Mucilaginibacter gracilis: one gene and its partner. The protein of the gene in region 1 interacts with the protein of each later gene in a pairwise test. Links are inferred from orthologs where the notes say so. Each region holds a gene or a part of one and is shown on either strand. Other genes may lie near its edges.

Evidence for each region.
Region 2: the proteins of ligA (region 1) and BDD43_RS01495 interact in binary tests that used the Escherichia coli proteins (3 or more experiments, as listed by UniProt). The link is inferred for Mucilaginibacter gracilis from one-to-one orthologs.

What each region holds. Positions count from the first base shown.
Region 1 is NZ_RBKU01000001.1:6,239,480-6,251,286, reverse strand. What follows is about bases 1-2,974. They hold ligA (NAD-dependent DNA ligase LigA), read right to left. Parts: upstream 2,507-2,974; coding sequence 494-2,506; downstream 1-493. Other genes in these bases: BDD43_RS27885 (REP-associated tyrosine transposase), read right to left, coding at 2,642-2,974; dapA (4-hydroxy-tetrahydrodipicolinate synthase), read right to left, coding at 1-395. Also shown: more of BDD43_RS27885, read right to left, coding at 2,975-3,193; sucC (ADP-forming succinate--CoA ligase subunit beta), read right to left, coding at 3,403-4,596; BDD43_RS27875 (M1 family metallopeptidase), read left to right, coding at 4,822-7,395; BDD43_RS27870 (ABC transporter ATP-binding protein), read left to right, coding at 7,486-8,145; BDD43_RS27865 (ATP-grasp domain-containing protein), read left to right, coding at 8,153-8,632; BDD43_RS27860 (HAD family hydrolase), read left to right, coding at 8,632-9,240; BDD43_RS27855 (S41 family peptidase), read left to right, coding at 9,346-10,839; chromosome segregation protein SMC, read right to left, coding at 11,098-11,807. UniProt on the Escherichia coli protein: DNA ligase that catalyzes the formation of phosphodiester linkages between 5'-phosphoryl and 3'-hydroxyl groups in double-stranded DNA using NAD as a coenzyme and as the energy source for the reaction.
Region 2 is NZ_RBKU01000001.1:375,946-388,281, reverse strand. Bases 8,834-12,336 are described here. They hold BDD43_RS01495 (leucine--tRNA ligase), read right to left. Parts: upstream 12,022-12,336; coding sequence 9,034-12,021; downstream 8,834-9,033. Other genes in these bases: BDD43_RS01490 (hypothetical protein), read right to left, coding at 12,115-12,336. Also shown: excinuclease ABC subunit UvrA, read left to right, coding at 206-3,022; BDD43_RS01510 (ABC transporter substrate-binding protein), read left to right, coding at 3,206-4,837; BDD43_RS01505 (IS982 family transposase), read left to right, coding at 5,221-6,114; BDD43_RS01500 (outer membrane beta-barrel family protein), read right to left, coding at 6,232-8,784.

The DNA of each region.
Region 1 (11,807 bases):
ACAGGCAACGGTGCCTGTGTGGCAATTGCTTTATAGTGCTGGTAAATACCTTCCTGTGTAGGTTTACTGTAATATGGGCTTACTGATAATATGGCATCATAGCCTTCGGCATCAAACTCTTCAATGCTTTTTAAAACCTCGTAAGTGTTGTTACCGCCAATGCCGGCAACCAATGGCACGCGGCCATTTGTAATTTCAACGGTACGCTTCCAAACTTGCTTCTTCTCGTCCTTGCTTAGTGTTGCGCTCTCGCCGGTTGTACCCAACGACACAAGATACTCAACTCCGCCCCCAATAATGTGGTTAATTACTGCCTCGAGGCCACCAAAATCTACATCGCCATTTGGATGAAAAGGAGTTACCATAGCAACCCCGGTTCCGTTAAACTTGTTCATTATAAATAATCAGGGTGCTAAGATAATAAATTATGTTTAGAGTGTTTAAAGTATGATTTTACTGTTTTTAGCTTAAACCATTTAAACGTATAATGTTATCACTCCAGCATCGCTAACAGTTCGGCATCGCTAATTATAGGTACGTTTAGTTTATTAGCTTTGTCGAGTTTAGCAGGGCCCATATTATCGCCGGCCACCAAATAGTTAAGCTTGGCCGATATGCTGCTTAGTATTTTGCCACCGTTTTGTTCAATAATATCTTTCAGTTCATCGCGCGAGTATTGCTCAAACACGCCCGAAATAATAAAGGTTTTGCCAGCCAACTTGTCGCTCGCCATTACAACCTCTTTCTCTTCGGATATAAATTGCAGGCCCTGGGCTTTCATTTTTTCAACCTGCTCTACGTGCTCGGGGTTGTTCCAATACTCAACCAGGCTTTCGGCAATACGGGTACCTATCTCATCAACGGCAGTTAATTCTTCAACATTGGCTTTAATCAAGCTATCTATGTTTTTAAAATAAGCAACCAGCTTTTTAGCTACGGTTTCGCCAACATAGCGTATACCCATGCCGAATAAAACCTTCTCAAAAGGCATTTGCTTTGATTTTTCGATACCATCCATCATGTTATTGATGGATTTTTCGCCAAAGCGGCCCAGCTTTTTTAAGTCGTCGCTATGGAGGTGTAAATCGTAAATATCGCTTATGTGGTGTAAAAAACCTTTTTGGTAAAGGGTTTCGATGGTTTCGTCGCCCAGGCCATCAATATTCATTGCCTTGCGGCCTATAAAATGCTGCATTTTACCAACTATTTGCGGCGGGCAACCTTCATCATTAGGGCAATAGTGGTTGGCCTCGCCCTCTTGCCGCACCAATTGGGTGCCGCACTCCGGGCAATGGGTTATGTACTGGATAATTGGGGCGTTATCCTTCCGCTTAAGCGGATTTACGCTAATGATTTTGGGTATAATTTCGCCACCTTTTTCAACAAATACACTGTCGCCCTCGTGCAAATCCAATCGTAAAATTTCGTTAGCATTGTGTAGCGAAGCGCGTTTAACCGTAGTACCGGCCAAAAGCACAGGTTTTAAATTAGCCACCGGCGTAACCGAGCCTGTACGGCCCACCTGGTAGCTAACGCTTTCTAAAACTGTTTCAACCTGCTGCGCTTTATATTTATAGGCAATGGCCCACCTTGGCGATTTTGCTGTAAACCCCAACTCTTGCTGCTGTGCGTAGCTGTTTACTTTAAGTACAATGCCATCAATATCATAACTCAAATTATGGCGCTTATCATTCCAAAGGCTAATAAAATCCATCACCTCGCCTATGTTTTTACAAAGTTTGGTGTGCTCGCAAACGTGGAAGCCCCAGCTTTTTACAGCCATTATGCTATCCCAATGGGTTTTAAAAACCGGTTTATCGGTATATAAAAAATACAAAAAGCAATCGAGCGGCCTACGGGCCACCTCGCGCGAATCTTGCAGTTTAATAGTGCCCGAAGCAAAGTTACGGGGGTTGGCATATGCAACTTCACCTTGTTCAATACGGTCGTTGTTAAGCCTGTCAAACGCTTTACGGTGCATAAAAACTTCGCCGCGTATTTCAAAGTGTTCGGGGTAACCGCCGTCCTCAATTTTTTTCGGAATGCTGTGGATGGTTTTTACGTTCGCGGTTACATCATCGCCCTTTGTGCCGTCGCCGCGTGTAACGGCCCTCACTAATTTGCCCTGCTCATAAGTTAAACTCATTGATAGGCCATCAAACTTTAACTCGCAAACATATTCAAAATCGTCGCCAATAGCCTTGCGAATACGCTGGTCGAAATCAAGCAGTTCCTGCTCACTATAAGTGTTGCCCAACGACATCATGGGCCACTTGTGCTTAACCGTTTCAAATTCCTTGGTTATCTCGCCACCCACTTGCTGCGTAGGCGAATCCGCCTGGGCAAACTCCGGAAATTGCTTTTCCAACCCCGATAGTTCTTCCAGCTTTTTATCAAAATCGAAATCGGCAATGGTAGGCATTGCCAGCACGTAGTAATTGTAATTGTGCTGTTTTAATTCGGTCGATAAATCCTGTATTCTCTTTTTAGCGTCTGTAGGCTGCATGGAACGAAGATAATATAAATGGCGGCAGATGTGCAAATGAGGTGGCGTGGATTACAAATCCACTGCTATTTGGGTCGGGGATTATAAATCCCGACCAACGCAACTCTACAATAGGAGACTTACAATTTCCGAACCTTATTCCAAAATAGTCACCTTAACCAATCCGGGATATTCGCCTGCATATACCGCTGCCGAACTCAAAATGTAATCTTTTGCGCTATAAACTATGCCTGCTTCAACCGGGTTTTGATGGATATAATTTAGTTTTTGATCTGTAAATTTATTGCTCGTTACCTCTATGGGGTGTAGCCCGTCCTGCCAAAATTTATAATTCTTTATTTTGGGGTTATAGCGGCCTGCAAACTCAAATTTATTGAGTAGCCATTCCCGTCTGCTTTCCGGGATAAGCTGAATAGTTTTTACAACTTCTTTAGATGTAAACTTTTTAAAGTCGCGCATAACATCCGATAGTAATATCTCATCGTTATTGGTAGACGCTATTAAATGTAAATGACTCGGCATTAAACACCAGGCGTAAACTTGTAAACCCTTATGCTCAATACAATAGTTTAAAGCATCAACAATTACGGCGGCCAGCTCTTTGCGGGTAAATACATCAACCCAATCTACAACGGTAATTGTTAAAAAGTACTTTTCGTTAGTAGTGATGCTGTATTTAAAACCCATGTTTAAATATAAGTGTTGGTTTCGTGGATTACAAATCCACTGTTATTTGGGTCGGGATTATAAATCCCGACCAACGCATACCAACCAACACAGATGTTAGTCCGGATTTTTAATCCCGGACTCCGTAACCGGGGATTTATAATCCCCGAATAAAAACAAAAAAGGGAAAAAGCTCTCACTTTTCCCCTTCAAAATTATATTTAGGCTAATTAAGCAGCAAATACTTCTTTAACCCTATCGGCAGCTTCTTTTAACAATATGGCCGATTTTACTTTTAAGCCACTTTCGTCAAGCAAAGTTTTAGCTTCAACAGCATTGGTGCCTTGCAAACGCACAATGATCGGAACCGGTATATCGCCAATTTCTTTATAAGCGTCAATAACACCTTGAGCAACACGGTCGCAACGTACAATACCACCAAATATGTTAATTAGGATGGCTTTAACGTTAGGGTCTTTCAAAATAATGTTGAAAGCCGCTTTAACAGTTTGTGCATTAGCGGTACCGCCAACGTCTAAAAAGTTAGCAGGCTCGCCACCGGCAATTTTAATGATGTCCATAGTAGCCATAGCTAAACCGGCACCGTTAACCATACAGCCAACGTTACCATCAAGCTTAACATAGTTAAGGTTGCTTAGGCTTGCTTCAACTTCCATTGGGTCTTCCTCGGCAGTGTCGCGTAAAGCGGCAAAATCCGGGTGACGGTACAAAGCGTTATCATCTAAATTAACCTTGGCATCAACAGCTAATATTTTGTTATCACTTGTTTTTAAAACAGGGTTTATCTCAAACATGGCCGAATCTGTAGCATCGTAAGCTTTATACAAAGCAGCAACAAATTTTACCATATCCTTAAACGCATCGCCGCTTAAACCTAAGTTAAAAGCAATTTTGCGTGCCTGGAAAGCTTGTAAGCCAACCTTCGGGTCAATTTCTTCTTTAAATATCAGGTGCGGAGTGTGTTCGGCAACTTCTTCAATATCCATACCACCTTCGGTACTGTACATAATGATGTTACGGCCGGCAGCGCGGTCAAGCAATACGCTCATGTAAAACTCCTTGGTTTCGGTAGCACCGGGGTAGTAAACATCCTGTGCAACTAAAACCTTGCTCACAAACTTACCTTCTGGCCCGGTTTGCGGGGTAACCAGGGTCATACCTAAAATGGCACCTGCTTTTTCCTTCACATCGTCAAGGTTTTTAGCCAGCTTAACGCCGCCGCCTTTACCACGGCCACCTGCGTGTATTTGAGCTTTAACAACCACCCAGTCCGACCCAAAGTCTTCCTTTAGTTTTTTGGCAGCCTCAATAGCCTGCTCAACATTATCGGCAACAATGCCTTCCTGAATTCTTACACCAAAACTTTTTAGTATAGCTTTACCCTGGTATTCGTGAATATTCATCTTTTGAGATATTTTGTGCGGTAAAGCTATTAAATTCAACCGTTACAATAAAGCACAAACGCGTTTTTTATGCATTATTTTACCATAACCAATGATGTAATATTAACATACTGGTAAGGGTTTGCTTTAATTTGCAGCAAAAAAATCAAATTATGCTGTCTACTAGGCTATATAACTATCAACAGCTAATAATTTTTATTAATTTGCCTCAAATAACCTATACCGATGCACTTTTTAAAAATCTGCCTTTTGGCGGTATTCCTATTTTTATGCGCACACATAGCAGGGGCGCAAACAACGGTAGAAACCGGTGTATCACAATCCCTGGCCGATTTTAGGGCTGCTCACCTCAGCAGCATTCAATATCAACTCAATTTTAACATACCCGCCAATAAGGCAGAAGATATTGCGGCTACCGAAACCCTTACCTTTAACTTTAAGCAAACCGGCCAGCCGCTACAGCTTGATTTTAAAGAAGATGCCTCCCGTATTAAAAAGTTAACTATAAATGGCAAAACCGCAGAAGTTAATTTGCTGAAAGAACACCTATTGCTTGAAGCCAAATATTTAACCGAAGGCAATAATACCCTGTCGATTGATTTTTTGGCCGGCAACGGCGCTTTGAACCGTAACGACGATTACCTGTATGCCTTGTTTGTACCCGACAGGGCCCGAACTGTTTTCCCATGTTTTGACCAGCCCAATTTAAAAGCAACGTTTCAGCTAAGCATAAAGGTATCGGCCAACTGGGCGGTTATGGCCAACGCACCAATTAAAGATTTTAGAGTTGATGCCGATTTTAAATATTACGACTTTGATAAAACAGAAACTTTAAGCACCTATTTATTTTCGTTTGTGGCGGGCCGGTTTGCCTACAACGCGCACGATACAAAGCTAAAGCCCGAACTTTTTTTCCGCGAAACCGATACTGCGAAGCTCCATTTAAGCAACCCGGCCATATTTAAGGCCCATGCCGATGCCGTAAATTTTTTAGAAAACTGGACAGGCATCCCATATCCGTTTAAAAAAATGGGGTTTGCAGCCATTCCCGATTTTCAGTTTGGCGGTATGGAGCATCCGGGCGTTGTACAATACAAAGCGTCAAGCCTGTTTTTAGACGCCGGTGCTACGCAAGATCAGATTATTGCCCGCCTAAACCTCATTTCGCACGAAACCGCCCACATGTGGTTTGGCGATATGGTTACCATGGATTGGTTTAACGATGTTTGGATGAAGGAGGTATTTGCCAACTTTATGGCCGATAAAATAACAGAGTCGTTAATGGGTGAGGGTACCTTTAACCTGAAGTTTTTAACCGACCATTTCCCGGCAGCTTATGGTGTCGACCGTACTCCGGGTGCTAATCCCATAAGGCAAAGCCTAAATAACCTAAAAGATGCCGGCTCGCTTTACGGCAATATTATTTACCATAAGGCCCCAATTATGATGCGGCAACTGGAGTTGTTAATGGGAAAAGATAATTTTAGGCAAGGCGTATGCGAATACCTTAAAACCTACGCCTACCGCAACGCCACCTGGCCCGATTTAATTAAGATACTAAGCAAATACACCACTCATGATTTAAATGCCTGGAACAACGTATGGGTTAACCAACCCGGCAGGCCCACGTTTAGTTATAGTCTGGTAACTAAAAAAGGAAAAATAAACCACTTAATATTGATACAGCATGCCGAACAGGGCGGCAGCCGTATTTGGCCGCAAAGTTTTGAAGTAGCGTTGTTTTATCCGCACTTAACCAAGGTTATAACCGTAAACATAACTAAAGGCGTAACTGATATACAAGAAGCCATTGGCCTTAAACGCCCTATGTATATTTTGTTTAATTCGGGTGGCGAGGGTTATGGCTTGTTTCCGGCAGATGCCGACTTGTGTACTTCGGTTATGGATATCACCGATCCTTTAATGCGCACATCGGCCTATATTTCACTGTACGAAAACATGCTTTCGGGTCGTTTTATCAAGCCTTTAAGCTTGCTTAATTTGTACATCAAGGCCCTAAGTGCCGAGAAAGAAGAAATGCCCCTGCGCCTTATAAGCGGCTATATAGGCACTATTTACTGGCAGTTTATTACACCGCAAAACCGCCTTAAAATTAACCCTGTTTTAGAGAATAGCCTATGGCTGGCTTTACAGTATCAAAAAACTGCAAACAATAAAAAAGTGTTGTTTAATACCTACCAGGGAATTTATTTGAGCGCGCAGGCGCGCAATTTACTTTACCAGGTATGGCAGCAGCAACAGCCGCCTGCCGGGATAAAACTTTCTGAAGATGATTATACCGCCTTATCGTTTTCGCTTGCCCTGCGCAACGATGCCGATACTGCCATACTGAGTAAGCAGTATTTACGCATCACTGATGCCGACAGGAAAAAACGATTTGAATTTATCCGCCCTGCCTTATCGCCCGATGAAAAGGTGCGCGATGAATTTTTTGCCAGCCTGCAACAATTAAAAAACCGGGGTAAAGAGGCAAATGTGCTAACCGCACTGTTTTATCTGCACCATCCGCTAAGGCAAAATACATCGGTAAAGTATTTGGCAAAAAGTTTAGATATGCTGGAAAACATACAGGTAACCGGCGATATATTTTTTCCGCAATCATGGCTGTCAAGCACATTCGGCAGCTATCAAAGTGCCGAAGCCGCCCGTATTGTAAATGCATTTTTAGCGGCTCACCCTAATTATAACGAAAAACTAAAGGCCAAAATATTACAGGCTACTGATAACCTGATGCGGGCCAGCGGTAAGCTGTTACCCAAAACCTTTGCTGCCGATTAGTGGCGGCGTTTTACGTAGCTATGCACCGGATCTCACATAAATCAATCATGCACATTTGCACATCCGCACATTTAATAAGTACTTTGCAATATGCTCAAAGCCACATCTATTAATAAAGCATACGGTACGTTGCAAATACTAAAAGGGGTTGATATTGCGGTTAACCGTGGAGAAATTGTAAGCATTGTAGGTGCCTCCGGGGCAGGTAAAAGTTCGCTGCTTAATATTATTGGTACGCTTGATAAAGCCGATTCGGGCTCTGTGGTAATTAAAGATCAGGATGTTAGTGCGTTAAGCAAGTCTCAGCTCAGTGCATTTCGTAACAAACATATCGGCTTTATATTTCAGTTTCATCATTTACTGGGCGAGTTTTCGGCTATCGAAAACGTTTGTATCCCGGCGTTTATAGGCGGCCAGTCAAAAACCGAAACCGAAAAACGCGCTAAATATTTGCTGGGCATATTGGGGCTTTCTGCCCGGGCCGATCATAAACCCGGCCAGTTATCGGGCGGCGAGCAGCAACGGGTAGCGGTGGCCAGGGCACTCATCAACAATCCAGCTTTAATTTTAGCCGATGAGCCGTCGGGCAATCTCGATTCTACCAACGCGCGCGAATTGCACCAGTTGTTTATTGACCTGCGCCGCGAGTTTAACCAAACATTTATAATTGTTACCCATAATGAAGAACTTTCTGACCTCTCTGACCGTAAAATACTAATGAAAGATGGGTTGATGGTTGAAAATTTATAAGGAGGGTATGATGAATGCATTAATTACGGCGGCAAATTCGGCGCAGGCGCAACAGTTGAAAAAAATTTTAGGACCAGACGATGTGATACTCGGCGATTACCAGGACATTCCGGAGTTGATGGTAACAGCCGGTAGAATGGTTAAAACCCCAAATCCACGGTCGGCGGCCTTTGTGCACCAAATGCTTTCGCTTTGTTTGGATAAGCAAATAAGTAAGGTTTACGCCCTCCGGCGCGACGAGTTATTGCCACTTGCCCAGGCAAGGCAACTGTTTGAGGAGTTTGATATTACGCTCATCATTCCCTCTACAGAGCTTATTGATAACAACCCACCCCCGCAAACCCTTACAGGCGATATTGTTATTTTAGAAAGTGGCCGTGTTGTAGTAGGCGATTTTTTAAATGCCGTTGCCTTGTTGCACAATAAAACTACAAACGGAGTTTTTAAAGTGAATAACGAAAACTATATAATTTTTACTGCCGATTAATGCTTACTTACGCTGATATTGACAAACGGAAAAAAGCGTTTGTATTTGAATTGGATAATGTGCTTTATCCCGAAAAGGATTACCTGTTACAGGTATATTACCTGTTTGCCAGTTTTTTAGAATATAAAGAAATGCTTGATGCGCAGGTACTTACCAAATTAATGACCCAAACTTTTGAGACCGAAGGTGCCGAATACGTATTTAACCGCGTGCAGCAGCGCTTTAATGTTGACGGCCAATACCGTTATAATTTTGATTTGCTGCACCAAACGGCGCGCCTGCCTTTAAAACTTTTATTATACCAGCAGGCGTTAAGCCTTTTGCAGGATATTGTGGTTGACAGGAAACAGCTATTTATTTTAACCAACGGTAACCCGCTGCAGCAACTCAATAAAATAAAACAAACCGAATGGCATGGCCTTGAGCAGTACCTGGTTTGCTACTTTGCTGATGAGATTAAGGCCAAGCCCGAGCCCGATGCACTGCACTATATTTTAAAACAGCATAACCTGGAGCGCCGCGATATTGTAATGGTTGGTAATAGCCAAACAGATAAGCTTTGCGCCGAAGCAAGCGGTGTTGATTTTGTAAATTTGTTAATATTATAAGCGCTTACCCCGCTGGCAATACGCTGAAAATTATTATCTTACCAAATAAACTAAGGCGATAATTTTTGCGTTAGCTATTATTAATTACCGCCCTGATAACCACTTATGAAAAAAAACTTTTACTTGCTTTTTGTAGCCCTAACAGCCCTGGCAACAACATCGTGCAAACACCATACCGAAACACCATCGATTGATTTGGTGAAGGATTCTGTTTACATGTATGCCAGGGAAGATTATTTATGGTACGATGCCCTGCCAACAACCGATGCTTTTAACCCCCGCGGCTTTACCGCAAGCAGCGATTTAGCTGCACTGCAAAAGGAGGTTGATGCACTTTCGCAATACAAAATAAACCCGGTTACCGGTAAACCGTATGAGTATAATAGATCGTATCCGGGCGAGTCAAAATATTCATTTATAGATCAGGGACAAACATCAACCATATTGGGCGGTAATAATGCCGACTTTGGCTTTTTCCCGGTTTTTGGCCCCCTTTCTAATACCGATTTGCGCGTGCGGTATGTTAATCCGGGGTCGCCAGCAGCAAACGCAGGCCTCCATCGCGGCGAACTTATTACAAATATAGTGGGCGTACCCAAATTAGATACAAACTCAACCAATATCAATTATATAAACAGGGCGTTATCTGCAAATAGTATCACCATGACTTTGCAGCGTAGTAACGGTACAACTTACACCGCTACAGTTACTGCTGCAAGTTATACGGCTAACCCGGTTATGAAAGATTCGGTTTATACCACCTCAAACGGCAAAAAGGTAGGTTACCTTGTGTTATCAACCTTTACCGATTTAAAAACTAATGCCAAGGCTCCCTTAGATGCTGCCTTTAATTACTTTATTGCCCAAAATATAACCGATTTAGTGGTTGACCTGCGTTACAACGGCGGCGGCTTTGTTGAAACAGCCGAATATTTAGATAACCTTATTGCACCTGCCAGCTTAAGCGGCAGCCCAATGTACACGGCTTATTATAATAATAAACTGCAAGCCAACAATTATCCCTTGTTAACTAACCTGGGTTTTGCTAAGGATGATTTTACGATAGCTAACAATACATCCTATTTTTCTAAACAAAAAACGCTCAACATTACCGGGAACGTAATTTTTATTATAACCGGCCGCACGGCATCGGCAAGCGAGCTTACCATTAATAATTTGCGCCCGCACATGAATGTTAAACTGGTTGGTACCACATCATACGGTAAACCGGTTGGCTTTTTTTATATCCCAATTGATACCTACGAGTTGTATTTGTCCGAATTTGAAACCAAAAACTCGGCTGGCCAGGGTGGCTATTATTCGGGCATGACGGCCGGCTCAACCGATTACCCCGGCTATTATTCGGCAGATGATGTTGCTCACGACTTTGGTGACCCTACCGAAAACTTGCTGGCCCGCTCGTTATCATACATTAATGTAGGCACCTTTTCAATACCCGATAAGCAAATAGAAAGCACTAACGGCGTACCCACACTATCTGTTGCCCAACAAGCCGAGCTAAACAGTAAAATTAAAGACCATAATGCCTTTACCGGAATGTTATTTAAGGATAGATTTAAAGCAAGGCGAAGACATTAATTTCAATGTGCGGATGTGCAGATGAGTAAATGATTTTGATGTGCGGATGAGTAAATGTGCAAATGATTTTGATGTGTACACATAATTTCAATGTGTGAATGAATAAATACTGAAGAATTTTTATATCTCATCATTTCATTTGCACACCTGCACATTGAGCCTTGTTTAGATTTGACAACTTTTTAAAAGTTGTCAAATCTTCTCTCCATTTGCACACCTGCATATTTACTCATCTGCACATCGAGCCGCAACGCGGCTTTAATCTGCCAGTTCGCGCATATCTACCGGCACTACGCGTGATATACCCTGCTCAACCATGGTTACGCCGTAAATAATATCGGTGCTGGCAATGGTGCGTTTGTTGTGCGATACGATGATGAACTGCGATTCCTTTGAAAACTTGCGGATAATGTTGTTAAACTTATCAATATTGGTATCGTCAAGCGGGGCGTCAACCTCATCAAAAATACAGAAGGGAGCAGGTTTTAGCAGGTAGAGCGAAAATAGGATGGCTGTAGCCGTAAGCGTTTTTTCGCCGCCCGACAGTTGGTTGATAGACAATGGCCTTTTACCTTTAGGCTTGGCAATAATATCAATGTCTGATTCGAGCGGATTATTGGGGTCGCTCAATATCAAATCGCACGAATCCTCTTCGTTAAATAACGACCGGAATACTTTAATAAAGTTTTCGCGAACCATTGTAAAGGCCAGCATAAATTTTTCTTTAGCCGTGTCGTCAATCTCCTGTATAGTTGCAAGTAACGAAAACTTGGCTTCGCTTAAATCCTTTTTTTGTGTCTGTATAAACTGATAGCGTTCGCTCATTTCCTGGTAGGCTTCAACAGCCATAGGGTTAATGGGGCCAAACTCGTCCAGTTGTTTTTTTAGCTTTTCGGTTTTTTCGCGCAGGCCACTTTCATTTTCGTCCTCAGGTACTTCTGTTTCAAGCAAATCTTCTATATCAACAC
Region 2 (12,336 bases), 5.9 Mb from region 1 along the record:
ATGTGAAAGTAGAGTTGCTGCTATATGAGAATTGTTTAAGTGAGTAATAAGTTATTCAAATGAAATAATTATTTTGACAATTAGCAAATAATAAAATACAAAATTGTGGTTTTTTAACCAGCTTTAAGCCATATTTTTGCAACGGCTAAACAAATTAAGAACAATGTTCTTATTACACAAATAATTTAGGTTTTTTAACATTTAGATGAAGATAGCAGCAGAGAAGGATTCACAAAAATATATATTGATAAAGGGTGCCCGTGTCCATAATCTTAAAAATATGGACGTCGAAATCCCAAAAAACAAGCTTGTGGTTATTACAGGCATGTCTGGTTCGGGTAAGTCGTCGCTCGCTTTTGATACCTTATATGCCGAAGGGCAACGCCGTTATGTAGAGAGTCTTTCGTCATACGCCCGCCAGTTTTTGGGCCGAATGAACAAGCCCGATGTTGATTATATCCGCGGTATTGCGCCCGCTATTGCCATTGAACAAAAGGTAATTACATCAAACCCGCGCTCAACCGTAGGTACATCAACCGAGATATACGATTATTTAAAACTACTTTTTGCACGTATAGGGCGTACCATCTCGCCAATATCGGGCCACGAAGTAAAAAAAGATACCGTTACCAATGTGGTAAACTTTATAGGTGCTTTACCTAACGATACCACCATTACCGTTTTGTGTCCGCTGCACCCGCATAATAACCGCAGCCTAAAAGAAGAACTTGCTGTGTTAATGCAAAAGGGTTTTGTACGGGTAGAGTACCGTGGAAAGCTGGCGCGTATTGAAAGCATGCTGGAGGATATAGAAGTTGGTAACGAAACTTTAAAAGACGACGAGGAACTTAAAATAGTTATTGACCGGATTAACAAAAACGACGAGGATGAAACTTTAAGCCGCGCTGCTGATAGTGCCCAAACTGCTTTTTTTGAAGGTAAGGGCGATTGCTATGTGCGTTACCAGCAGCCGGATGGCGATACCGAGAAAGAACAATTTTTTTGCGACCGGTTTGAGCTGGACGGTATGCGCTTTGAAGAACCATCGGCCAACTTTTTTAGCTTTAACAACCCTTACGGAGCCTGCAAAAAGTGCGAAGGCTACGGCAAGGTAATTGGTATTGACGAGGATTTGGTTATACCCGATAAAAGCAAAACCATTTACGAAGGAGCCATAGCCCCCTGGCGTGGCGAAAAAATGCGCGAGTGGAACGATAAGTTGGTAAAAGAATCGTTAAAGTTTGATTTTCCAATCCACAGGCAATATAACCAGCTTACCGAAAAGCAACAGCAGCTTTTATGGAAAGGCAACAAGTATTTTAGAGGCCTCGACGAATTTTTTAAGGAACTGGAAGAGCAAACCTATAAAATACAATACCGCGTGTTGCTATCGCGCTATCGCGGAAAAACCAACTGCCCCGAGTGCAAGGGCAGCCGCTTGCGCCAGGATGCATCGTACGTTAAAATTGACGGCAAATCAATAACCGATATTGTTTTGATGCCGTTGGATAAAGCCTTCGAGTTTTTTAGAGATTTAAAGCTGAATGAGCATGATAACACAATTGGCAAGCGTTTACTGGTTGAAATAATAAACCGCCTCAACTTTTTAAACGATGTGGGCTTAGGTTATTTAACCCTAAACCGTTTATCAAACACGCTTTCGGGCGGCGAATCGCAGCGTATTAATTTGGCTACTTCGTTAGGTAGCAGTTTGGTAGGTTCAATTTATGTACTTGACGAGCCCAGCATCGGGCTGCACCCACGCGATACCCAAAAGTTGATAGGTGTTTTAAAGTCGCTGCGCGATGTTGGCAACACGGTAATTATTGTTGAGCATGAGGAGGAAATTATGCAAGCCGCCGATTACCTTATTGATATTGGCCCCGAAGCCGGCACGCACGGGGGCGAACTGATATTTACCGGTACTTATGATGAAATATTAACCGACCAGCACAGCCTCACAGGTAAATACTTGAGCCGCCGCGAAGAAATAGCCATACCCAAACACCGCCGCCCCTGGACGGATTTTATTGAAATTAAAGGTGCCCGCGAAAATAACCTTAAACATGTTGATGCCAAATTCCCCATTGGGGTTTTAACTGTGGTAACGGGCGTATCGGGCTCGGGCAAAACAAGTTTGGTTAAACGCATACTGGCCCCAGCCATACAAAAGGCTTTGGGCAACTACACCGGTGAGCAAACCGGAAGTTACGACAGTATTGAGGGCGATTATAAAAAAATTGAACAGGTTGAAATGGTGGATCAAAACCCTATAGGCCGTTCGTCGCGCTCAAACCCGGTAACTTATGTAAAAGCCTGGGACGAGATACGTAACCTATATGCCAGCCAAACGGCGGCAAAGGCGGCGGGTTTAAAGCCTTCGGCATTTTCGTTTAACGTGGAGGGTGGCCGTTGCGATACCTGCCAGGGCGAAGGCGAGGTAAAGATAGAAATGCAGTTTATGGCCGACATTTTTTTAACCTGCGAAACCTGCGGTGGCAAACGCTTTAAACAGCATGTGCTGGATGTAACCTACAACGAAAAAAATGTTGACGATGTACTGAACATGACCATTGACGAGGCGCTTGAATTTTTTGCCAAAGAAACCAAAATCATCAGCAAAATAAAACCTCTGGTTGATGTGGGTTTGGGTTATGTACATTTGGGCCAGTCGTCAAATACATTATCAGGTGGCGAGGCGCAGCGTATTAAGCTGGCATCCTTCCTGGTAAAGGGCAACAACGCCAATAAAACACTGTTTATTTTTGATGAGCCTACTACAGGCTTGCACTTTCACGATATTAAAAAGCTCCTCAAATCGTTTGATGCCCTGCTTGAGCACGGCAACACCATTATTGTTATAGAACACAATATGGACGTAATTAAATGCGCCGACTGGGTGATAGATATTGGCCCCGAAGGCGGCAACAACGGCGGCAAGGTTGTTTTTGAAGGCGTGCCCGAAAATTTAATCAAAGAAAAAAAATCGTATACCGGGAAATATTTGAAAGAGCGGTTTTAGCCCCACCCAACCCTCCCCGGAAGGGAGAAGCCCCATCCAACCCTCCCCGGTAGGGAGGGCTTAAAAGAATAATCGCAAATTAAAAGTCTTAAAAGTCTCCCCTACCGGGGGAGATTTAGAGGGGGCTTTACAGGGGGCTTTTGAAGCGGCTTTTTGAAGAGCCTTTTTGTATATTAGCCGTGTATGAAAGCACTTTACTTATACCTCATCCTCCTAAGCACACTCGCTTTCACATCCTGCAACAGCAACAAAAACACCGACGGCAAAACCATTTTCAACATGAACATGGAAGACGGCCTAACCTCGCTCGATCCGGCTTTTGCGCGTAACCAGTTTGCCTTGTGGATGGATAACCAGCTATACGATGGCCTGGTGCAAATTGATGATAGCCTGCACATGAAACCCTGCATCGCAAAAAGCTGGGATATTGCGGCAAAGGGAACGCTGTACACCTTCCATTTGCGTAACGATGTTTATTTTCAGGATGCTCCGCAGTTTGTAAATGGCGTTGGCCGCAAAGCCACCGCGGCAGATGTGGTATACAGTCTGAGTCGGTTGATAGACCCTAAAGTGGCATCATCAGGCTCGTGGATATTTAGTGATAAGGTTAAAGATAAAAACTCCTTTGTGGCGGTTAATGATACCACTTTCCAGATACAGTTAAAATTTGCTTTCCCGCCGCTTATCAGTTTACTTACGGCGCAATACTGCTCAATAGTGCCGCACGAAGTGGTTGATTTTTACGGTAAAGATTTTAGGAGCCACCCGGTTGGCACCGGTCCGTTTAAATTTAAGTATTGGAAAGAAGGGGAGGTGCTGGTGTTGCTTAAAAACGAAAAATATTGGGAAAAGGATACCGATGGTTCGCGCCTACCGCATTTGGATGCCGTGCGGGCAACCTTTATTAACGATAAGCAAACGGCCTTTATGGAGTTTATTAAAAAAAAGCTTGATTTTTTTAATGACATTGACGGCAGTTACCGCGATGATATTTTAACAAAATCGGGCGAGATAACTACCAAATACAAGGGTAAGTTTCAGTTTAACAGCCGTCCTTATTTAAATACCGAATACGTGGGTATGCTGGTTGATACTAATTTGCCCATTGTAAAAGCATCGCCGTTAAGGTTTAAAAAAGTAAGGCAGGCCATTAATTATGCCATTGATAAAAAAACTATGATTAAGTACCTGCGCAACAGCGTAGGCACACCGGGCTACCAGGGCTTTATCCCGAAAGGGATGCCCGGCTTTGACGACAAAGCTGTAAAAGGCTATACGTATGATCCCGAAAGGGCAAAGAAACTGTTAGCCGAAGCCGGCTACCCTGGCGGAACAAACTTGCCCGAAATTTTGATTAGTGCCACCACTACCACCCGTAACCTGATTGAGTTTATACAAGGCGAATTAAACAAGGTAGGCATACGCAGCCGCGTTGAAATTACACAGCGTGCTAGTTTGCGCGAACTCATATCAAAAAATGGTGTCAACTTTTTTCGTGGTACCTGGATTGCCGATTATCCGGATGGGGAAAATTACCTGTCGGTATTTTATTCGAAAAACAAAATACCTTTCGGGCCAAATTATACAGGTTTTAACAATAAACAGTTTGATGCCTTGTTCGAGAAATCGTACACGGTGGTAAACGATGCAGAGCGTTTTAAACTATACCAGCAAATGGATCACATAGTAATGGAAGAAGCACCTGTTGTAGTGTTATACTACGATAAACTGGTTAACCTGTACCAAAACAACATAACCGGCTACAGCAAAAACTCGCAAAACTTATTGGTGCTGAAACGGGTTAGGAAGTTGTGATATGTGATAAGGAATGAACCACATCATTAAATCTGCACCGTTAGGTGCAATAGCTCGGTAGAAAACAAAGAGCGATCGTTTTTTTGCGCCGTTAGGCGCAATACTTAACAGACTATTTATAGCTCTATATAAAAAACGGTCTGTATCGTACCTATCGGCACGAACTTATTTCCGGATATTTTTTCTACCGACCTGTAACCCCTCCGGGGTATAGAACATGACATACCTGATAGTTCTCAAAAGTGCGGGTATTGAAAAGCAAAAGATGCAGATTAGTTAGTATAAACCTGAGTTCGATTAATAAATGAGATAATATTTGTCAATCAAAGGAAATGTAAGTATATTTAAGTATCTGACATTCAAATATTTAAATACATTTCCAGATGATTGACTACGATAAAATTACTGATATTTTTTGTATTGTTGACGAGTTTTGCAAGGACTTTGATGCCACTACCCAGCCATTCCTGTTAGGTAAGCCATCTAAACGCCCTCCAACCATGTCTAAAAGCGAGATCATATCCATTTGTATGCTTTTTCATTTAAGTGGCTTCCGGTGTTTTAAACACTTCTATATCTTCTATCTGCAAAGGCACATGCAGCGTGAGTTTCCTAACACCGTATCCTACAACCGCTTTGTAGAACTTAGCCAAAGTGTGCTGATGCCCATGTCTATCTTTCTCAAAACCTGCTGCTTAGGCTTATGTACTGGCATTTCGTTCGTTGATTCTACACCGATAAGGGTATGCCATACCAAACGGATTAAAAGAAATAAGGTATTTAAAGGCATTGCCGAAGTAGGCAAATCAACCATGGGCTGGTTTTATGGCTTTAAGCTCCATATCGTCCTTAGCGACAAGGGTGAAATACTCAACTTCGCTATTACACAGGCCAACGTAGATGACCGGGAACCACTTAAAAACGAAGCTTTCCTGAAAGCTGTTTTTGGCAAACTGTTTGCCGACAAAGGCTATATATCAGAAAAACTGACCAAAATATTGTTTGTTGGTGATATACACCTCATAACCAATATCCGTAACAATATGAAAAACAGCCTGATGACCATGAACGACAAAATCATGCTCCGCAAGAGATCGGTCATAGAGACTGTTAATGATGAACTCAAAAACATCTGCCAGGTCGAACATGCAAGACACCGCTCTTTTACTAACTTTATCACTAATATCGTATCCGGATTGATCGCTTACTCATTTCTCCCTAAAAAACCTTCCATATCCTACCAACAAAATCGATCTAATCAAATTCTTGCTTTCTGATTAATCGAACTCAGGTTATAAATGAAAAAATCCTTTACAAACGGCTGGTTTTCTGTATACCTGCCGCTTGTAAAGGATTTTCATCACTGTGGTTGAAATAACAACCTTTATGGCTAATTACCGGCCTGGGCCGCTTGAGGAGTCACCTTGTTTTAAGTCGTCGTTGTTAACGCCTTTCTTTTTCTTTTGCGTCGGATCGTTCTGATCTGCAAATTTTACCTTGCCAAACGCATAGCTAAATGATATACCGAAAGAACGGAAAGGGAACTGGGTGTTGCTAAACTGTGTATAACCCGCACCTTTTAAGTTGGTATTGAAGGCTTTGTTTTCCCAAAACGGATCGAAAGTGTTTAAGCCAAGGCTTGCCTTTTTATCCCAGAACTCTTTTTTAACACCAATTATCCATAAGCTGAATGATGGGGTGGTACCCTGTATAGTACGTTTAGGAGAGTTCAATATAATGAATGATTCGGCAGCCCAACCACCTTTTAAATTTACCGACTGGCCCAAAAACGCATTGTAATTTATATACGTTCCGTTTTGCGATGCATCAATAATATAACCGCCCTGTGGGTTTGGGTTATAGGTATAGGCATTGATGCTACCGCGTATAGTTAAAATTTTAATGGGATTAATTGAACCAAAAAAGCTTGCGCCGAACGAATTGTTATGGCCAATGTTTTGATAAGTGGTTATCGTTCCGCTTGTGGATGTACTACCACTAACATTGGTGAAGGGAACGGCAATACCCTCTATTAAGTTGCTGGTGTATTTGTAATATGCCGAAATGTTAATTACCGAAGCACCGATATAGGTAGAGTAATTTAACTCGGTATATTGCGAAATTTCGGGTTGCAGTTGCGGGTTACCCTCTGTTATTGCGGTAGGGTTAGTTTCGTTTCTGTACGGATTTAAAAAAGTTAAACTTGGGCGTTGTATACGCTTGGTGTAAGTTAATTTATAGGTTGAGTTTTTTATGGTTTTAGATAAGGCCAGCGTTGGTATAAAAACGTTATAGCTGTTATCAAACGATGTTAAACCACTTACTGCACTGTAGGGGTCGCCATGTATTTGGGTATTCTCCAAACGTGAGCCTACCTGTAATGCATAGCTTTTAGGCAACGTGAATGTTAGTACAGTATAGCCCGAGTAAATATTTTGATTGTAAGTATAATTGTTTGAAAGCCCGCTGTTGTAAGTAAAACTGGCTGGGTCAACATCCAGATCGGTAGATGAACCTGTATAGCTGTCGTATACGCTGCTTAATCTGCGGAAGATACTTTTACCACCTGCCTCAATTTTAAATTTATCGTTAACAGGTAGGGTATAATCAGCCTGAAGCGTGTATTCATTGTTAACGCCGTTATTTACCGATCGTAAATCGTTTATCGTAGTTGTTGTGTATACCGATGTTGAATTAAAATCGGTTATGCCATGGCTCCATTCGCCGGCAATATCTATCTGGTGACCTTCCTTTTTAAACTTGCGGATATAATCGTTATTCCAGTCGAAACCACCAAATGTAGTTTTGCTGTTTGATCTTGATAAATAATCTATCAAACTTTTAACTGCAGGTTGGGCTGCTGTGCTTGCTGTAGCCGCCTTGGCAGGAACATCAATGCTTCTTTCGGCGTCCGAATTTCCATCAGCCTTAAAACCACCCTGGTTAAGTGCTATGTTTGAGTTAAAGCTGTTATAGCTATTAAAATCGTAACTTAATGCTCCCGAACCCCTGTAGCCATACCTGCTTATTCTGCTCGAGCTGGTTGCATGAGTGTAATTGGTAGCATCAAAATCGGTACCCGAAACGGTGTGGCTGGTTTGTGGCCAGGTAAAGTTACCGCCAAAATTGCCGGTTATGCTTAAACGGTTTTGATTGATGTTTAAGTTGGCGTTACCATTGTTTTGCCTTGTACCTACGCCACCGCTAACCGAGCCGCTTACGCCCGATACGTTTTTAGATTTGGTTACGATATTCAATATACCAGCCGAACCTTCGGCGTCGTACTTTGCAGATGGGGAAGTAATTACTTCCACACTTTTAATCTGGTCTGCCGGGATAGATTTTAATACGTCGGCCAGGTTGTTGGCCATAGCACCCGATGGTTTTCCGTTAATTAAAACCTTCACATTTTGGTCGCCGCGTAAGGCTACGTTGCCGTTAATATCAACAGATACTAAAGGTACTTTACGCATCACGTCGGTAGCGTTACCACCTTGCAGGGTAATATCCTTTTCGGCGTTAAATACTATTTTATCAATTTTGGTTTCTATAACGGCGGCAGTGCCTGTAATTTGCACGGTATTTAATGTGCTTGCCACGGCGGCTACATTAATGATGCCCATGTTAAAATCGGGTTTTTCGGGCGTGGTGGTCACCGGGTCTACGGTTTTGGTACGGTAGGTAGGGAACGAGATCACTATTTTCCATTTACCGTTTTTAACTTCGTTTAATTTAAAGTTACCTTTTTCGTCGGTTAAAACACCGTTGTTGGGCACCTTGCCTCCGCTGCGGTATATGGCTACCGAGGCAAACTCCAACGGTTTATGAGTAGCCGAATCAAGTACGGTACCCGATATACGGCCAACAACGCCGGTGGCACCCCCAATTTGGGCCTTAACCGATGCCGTGATAAACAGTATAGCTATAAGTGTAAAAAATTGTTTCATTTTTATTGTTTTGATATTAGAGGCAAAAGTAATTCAAATGTTACTACAAGGCGCATAATTTTTTGCCATTATAGAATTGTTACATTGTTTTATTTAAAAGAATGCTAAACGGAGCGCACACTTATACGTAAGTATAAAAGCGGTGTTTTAACCACAGGATTGGCACAAAGAGGAAAACACAAAGGTTCACAGAGCCTTTTAATGCGCTGTGAACCTTTGTGTAAAATTATTGTGAGTGTGTTAAACTAATTAGATAACCAGGTTAATAATACGGCCTTTTACAACAATGATTTTTTTAAGCGGCTTACCATCCAGGTATTTTTGAACGTCGGCATTGTTGAGTACTATACTTTCAACCTCGCCGGTTTCAAGAGACAGAGAAATGCTTAAATTCATTTTGGTTTTGCCGTTAAAGGAAATAGGGTAAGCAAACTCGTTTTCAACCAGATACTCGGCATTAAATTTAGGGTAGTCCGCGTATGATAGTGTGCCTGCCTCGTTACCTAACAAGGTCCACAATTCTTCGCAAATGTGGGGCGCGTATGGCGATAATATCACCACCATATTTTGCAGAATAGAACGGTTGTTACACTTTAAATCGGTTAACTCGTTAACGGCAATCATAAAGCTTGATACCGAAGTATTGAACGAAAACCTGTCAATATCTTCCTCAACCTTGCGGATAATTTTGTGCAACGATTTTAACTCGGCCTTGGTTGGCTCAGCATCCGACACCTTAAACTCCCATGCCTCGTTATGGAACAAACGCCAAAACTTGCGTAAAAATTTAAACACGCCCTCAATGCCATTGGTGTTCCAGGGTTTACTCTGCTCAAGCGGGCCCAAAAACATTTCGTACATGCGCAGGGTATCGGCACCGTAACGCTCAATAATTAAATCAGGGTTAACGACGTTCAACTTCGATTTCGACATTTTCTCAACTTCACGCAAGCAAATGTATTTGCCATTCTCGTCAAGCTCTATTCCTTTGATATGTAATGCTCTAAATCTATCACTTTTTTTAAATTCTTCTACATCTAACTCATTTGTTAATGAATTTACCAAATCTATATTTATATGTAAAGGCGCTATGGCTGACATTTCCCTATCAAATGATGCATCTAAGCCAAAACTGCGAGCTTTATTTAAACTATGTTGTATTAGTTTAGAAGTCAAATCATCATACTCTCCAATAATTGCTTTGTCGTAAGAAGATTTAGGAATTATATATTTATCTGGTCCATCATAACCTCTCATTATTGCTGCCGGCCCTTCTGAACCATTTGCAATTGATACACCAACACCAAATCCATATACAAAAGCACTAACACCCTGTATCATCCCTTGGTTAATCAGCTTCTTGAAAGGTTCTTCTTCAACAACCAAACCAATGTCCTTCAAAAATTTATTCCAAAAGCGGCTGTATAATAAGTGGCCGGTGGCGTGCTCGCTTCCACCTATGTATAAGTCAACATCTTTCCAATAAGCTATGGCTTCTTTGCTTGCAAACTCGTTAGGGTTTTGCGCATCCATGTAGCGGTACCAGTACCAGCTTGAACCCGCCCAGCCGGGCATAGTCGAAAGCTCGTATTCGTAAGATTTAGAGGGGGCACTGTACTTCCAACCCTCGGCCCTTGCCAAAGGTGGTTCGCCGCTTTCGGTTGGCAGGTATTTATCAACTTCGGGTAGTATCAGGGGTAGTTCGCTTTCCTCTATTAAATACGGTAAGCCGTCTTTAAAATAAACGGGTACGGGCTCACCCCAGTAACGTTGGCGGCCAAAAATGGCATCGCGCATGCGGTAGTTTATTTTGGCGTAACCTGCGCCAATTTCTTCCAGTTTGGCAATTACGGCGGCGGTAGCTTCTTTGTAGCCTAAGCCATTTATAAAGTCCGAATTAATGTATTTACCTTCCTTGGTTGGGTCGGCCTCGGTTTCAATATTCTGAATATCGATGATCGGAATAATGGGCAAATTAAAATGTTTGGCAAACAAATAATCTCGCTGATCGCCCGATGGCACACCCATAACACAACCTGTACCATAGCCCGCCAAAACATAATCGGCAATCCAAATGGGTACTTTAGCACCGTTTAGCGGGTTAATTACGTAGCTTCCCGTAAATGCGCCCGATATGGTTTTGGTATCGGCCATACGGTCGAGTTCGCTTTTCTTTTTGGTTTGCGCAATGCAGGCATCAATTTCTGCCTTTTGCTCGGGCGTAGTTAATGCCTGTACCAACTCATGCTCCGGTGCAATAACAATGGTAGTTACCCCAAAAATAGTATCAACACGGGTGGTGAAAACTTCTAAAAACGTAGCGTTGAGTCTTGAGTCTTGAGTTTTTGGTACTGTGTCTTCTAACTGAAATTTCACCATCGCGCCAACGCTTTTGCCTATCCAGTTGCGTTGCATTTCTTTCAGTGGGTCTGGCCAGTCAATTTTGTCCAGGCCCTGTAATAAGCGTTCGGCATAGGCAGTAATGCGCATACTCCACTGCATCATCTTTTTTTGCTCAACAGGGTAGCCGCCGCGCTCGCTAAAACCGTCTTTCACCTCGTCGTTAGCCAATACGGTACCTAAGGCAGCGCACCAGTTAACTGTGCTTTCGCGAAGGTAGGTAAGGCGATATTTTAATAACTCGGTTTGTTTTTCATCATGGCTCAATGCTTTCCATTCCTCTGCTGTAAAGCTGGCGGTATCATCATCGCTAACCGCATTGATACCTTTCGATCCATTTTGTTCAAAATGCTCCGCCAATAAATCAATTGATTGTGCTTTATCGGCATCCTTATTATACCAACTGTTAAACAGTTGCATAAAAATCCACTGAGTCCACTTATAATAATCCGGCGAACTGGTGCGCACTTCGCGGCTCCAGTCGAACGAGAAACCTATCTGGTCCAGTTGGCGGCGATAGGTGGCAATGTTATCTTCGGTAGTAATGGCCGGGTGCTGGCCGGTTTGTATGGCATATTGTTCGGCAGGTAGCCCAAACGAATCGTAACCCATAGGGTGCAACACATTAAAACCCTTTAAACGTTTATAACGCGCAAAAATATCGGAAGCGATGTAACCCAGCGGGTGGCCAACATGCAAGCCCGCCCCCGATGGGTAAGGGAACATATCAAGCACATAATACTTGGGTTTTGACGATTGGCTATCGGCCTTAAAAGTTTGATTGGCGGCCCAAAACTGCTGCCATTTTTTCTCGATGTCTTTAAATTGGTAATCCATTACGCTATTTTCCGAATGAACTGCAAAAATAGTAAAAACCCTAACAGGTTGATAGGGTTAATTGATTACTTTAACCTTTTGATAATAGACGTGTTATTTTTTTAACGAGTGCGTATATTCGATATATCCGTAGCCTGAGTATTTGGGGCCTTCAACAATGAAAGTAAAAGTGCCATTGTCAATATTAACCACCCTGCATGGGTTATCAACCCCCGGACTTAAAGTAAACCGTGTAGTTGAGTTGATTGTATAAGTACCAGTTAGGTGCGTGCCTGGTACCAGGTTTTCAACGTAAGTGCCGTCCCCATTAAACTG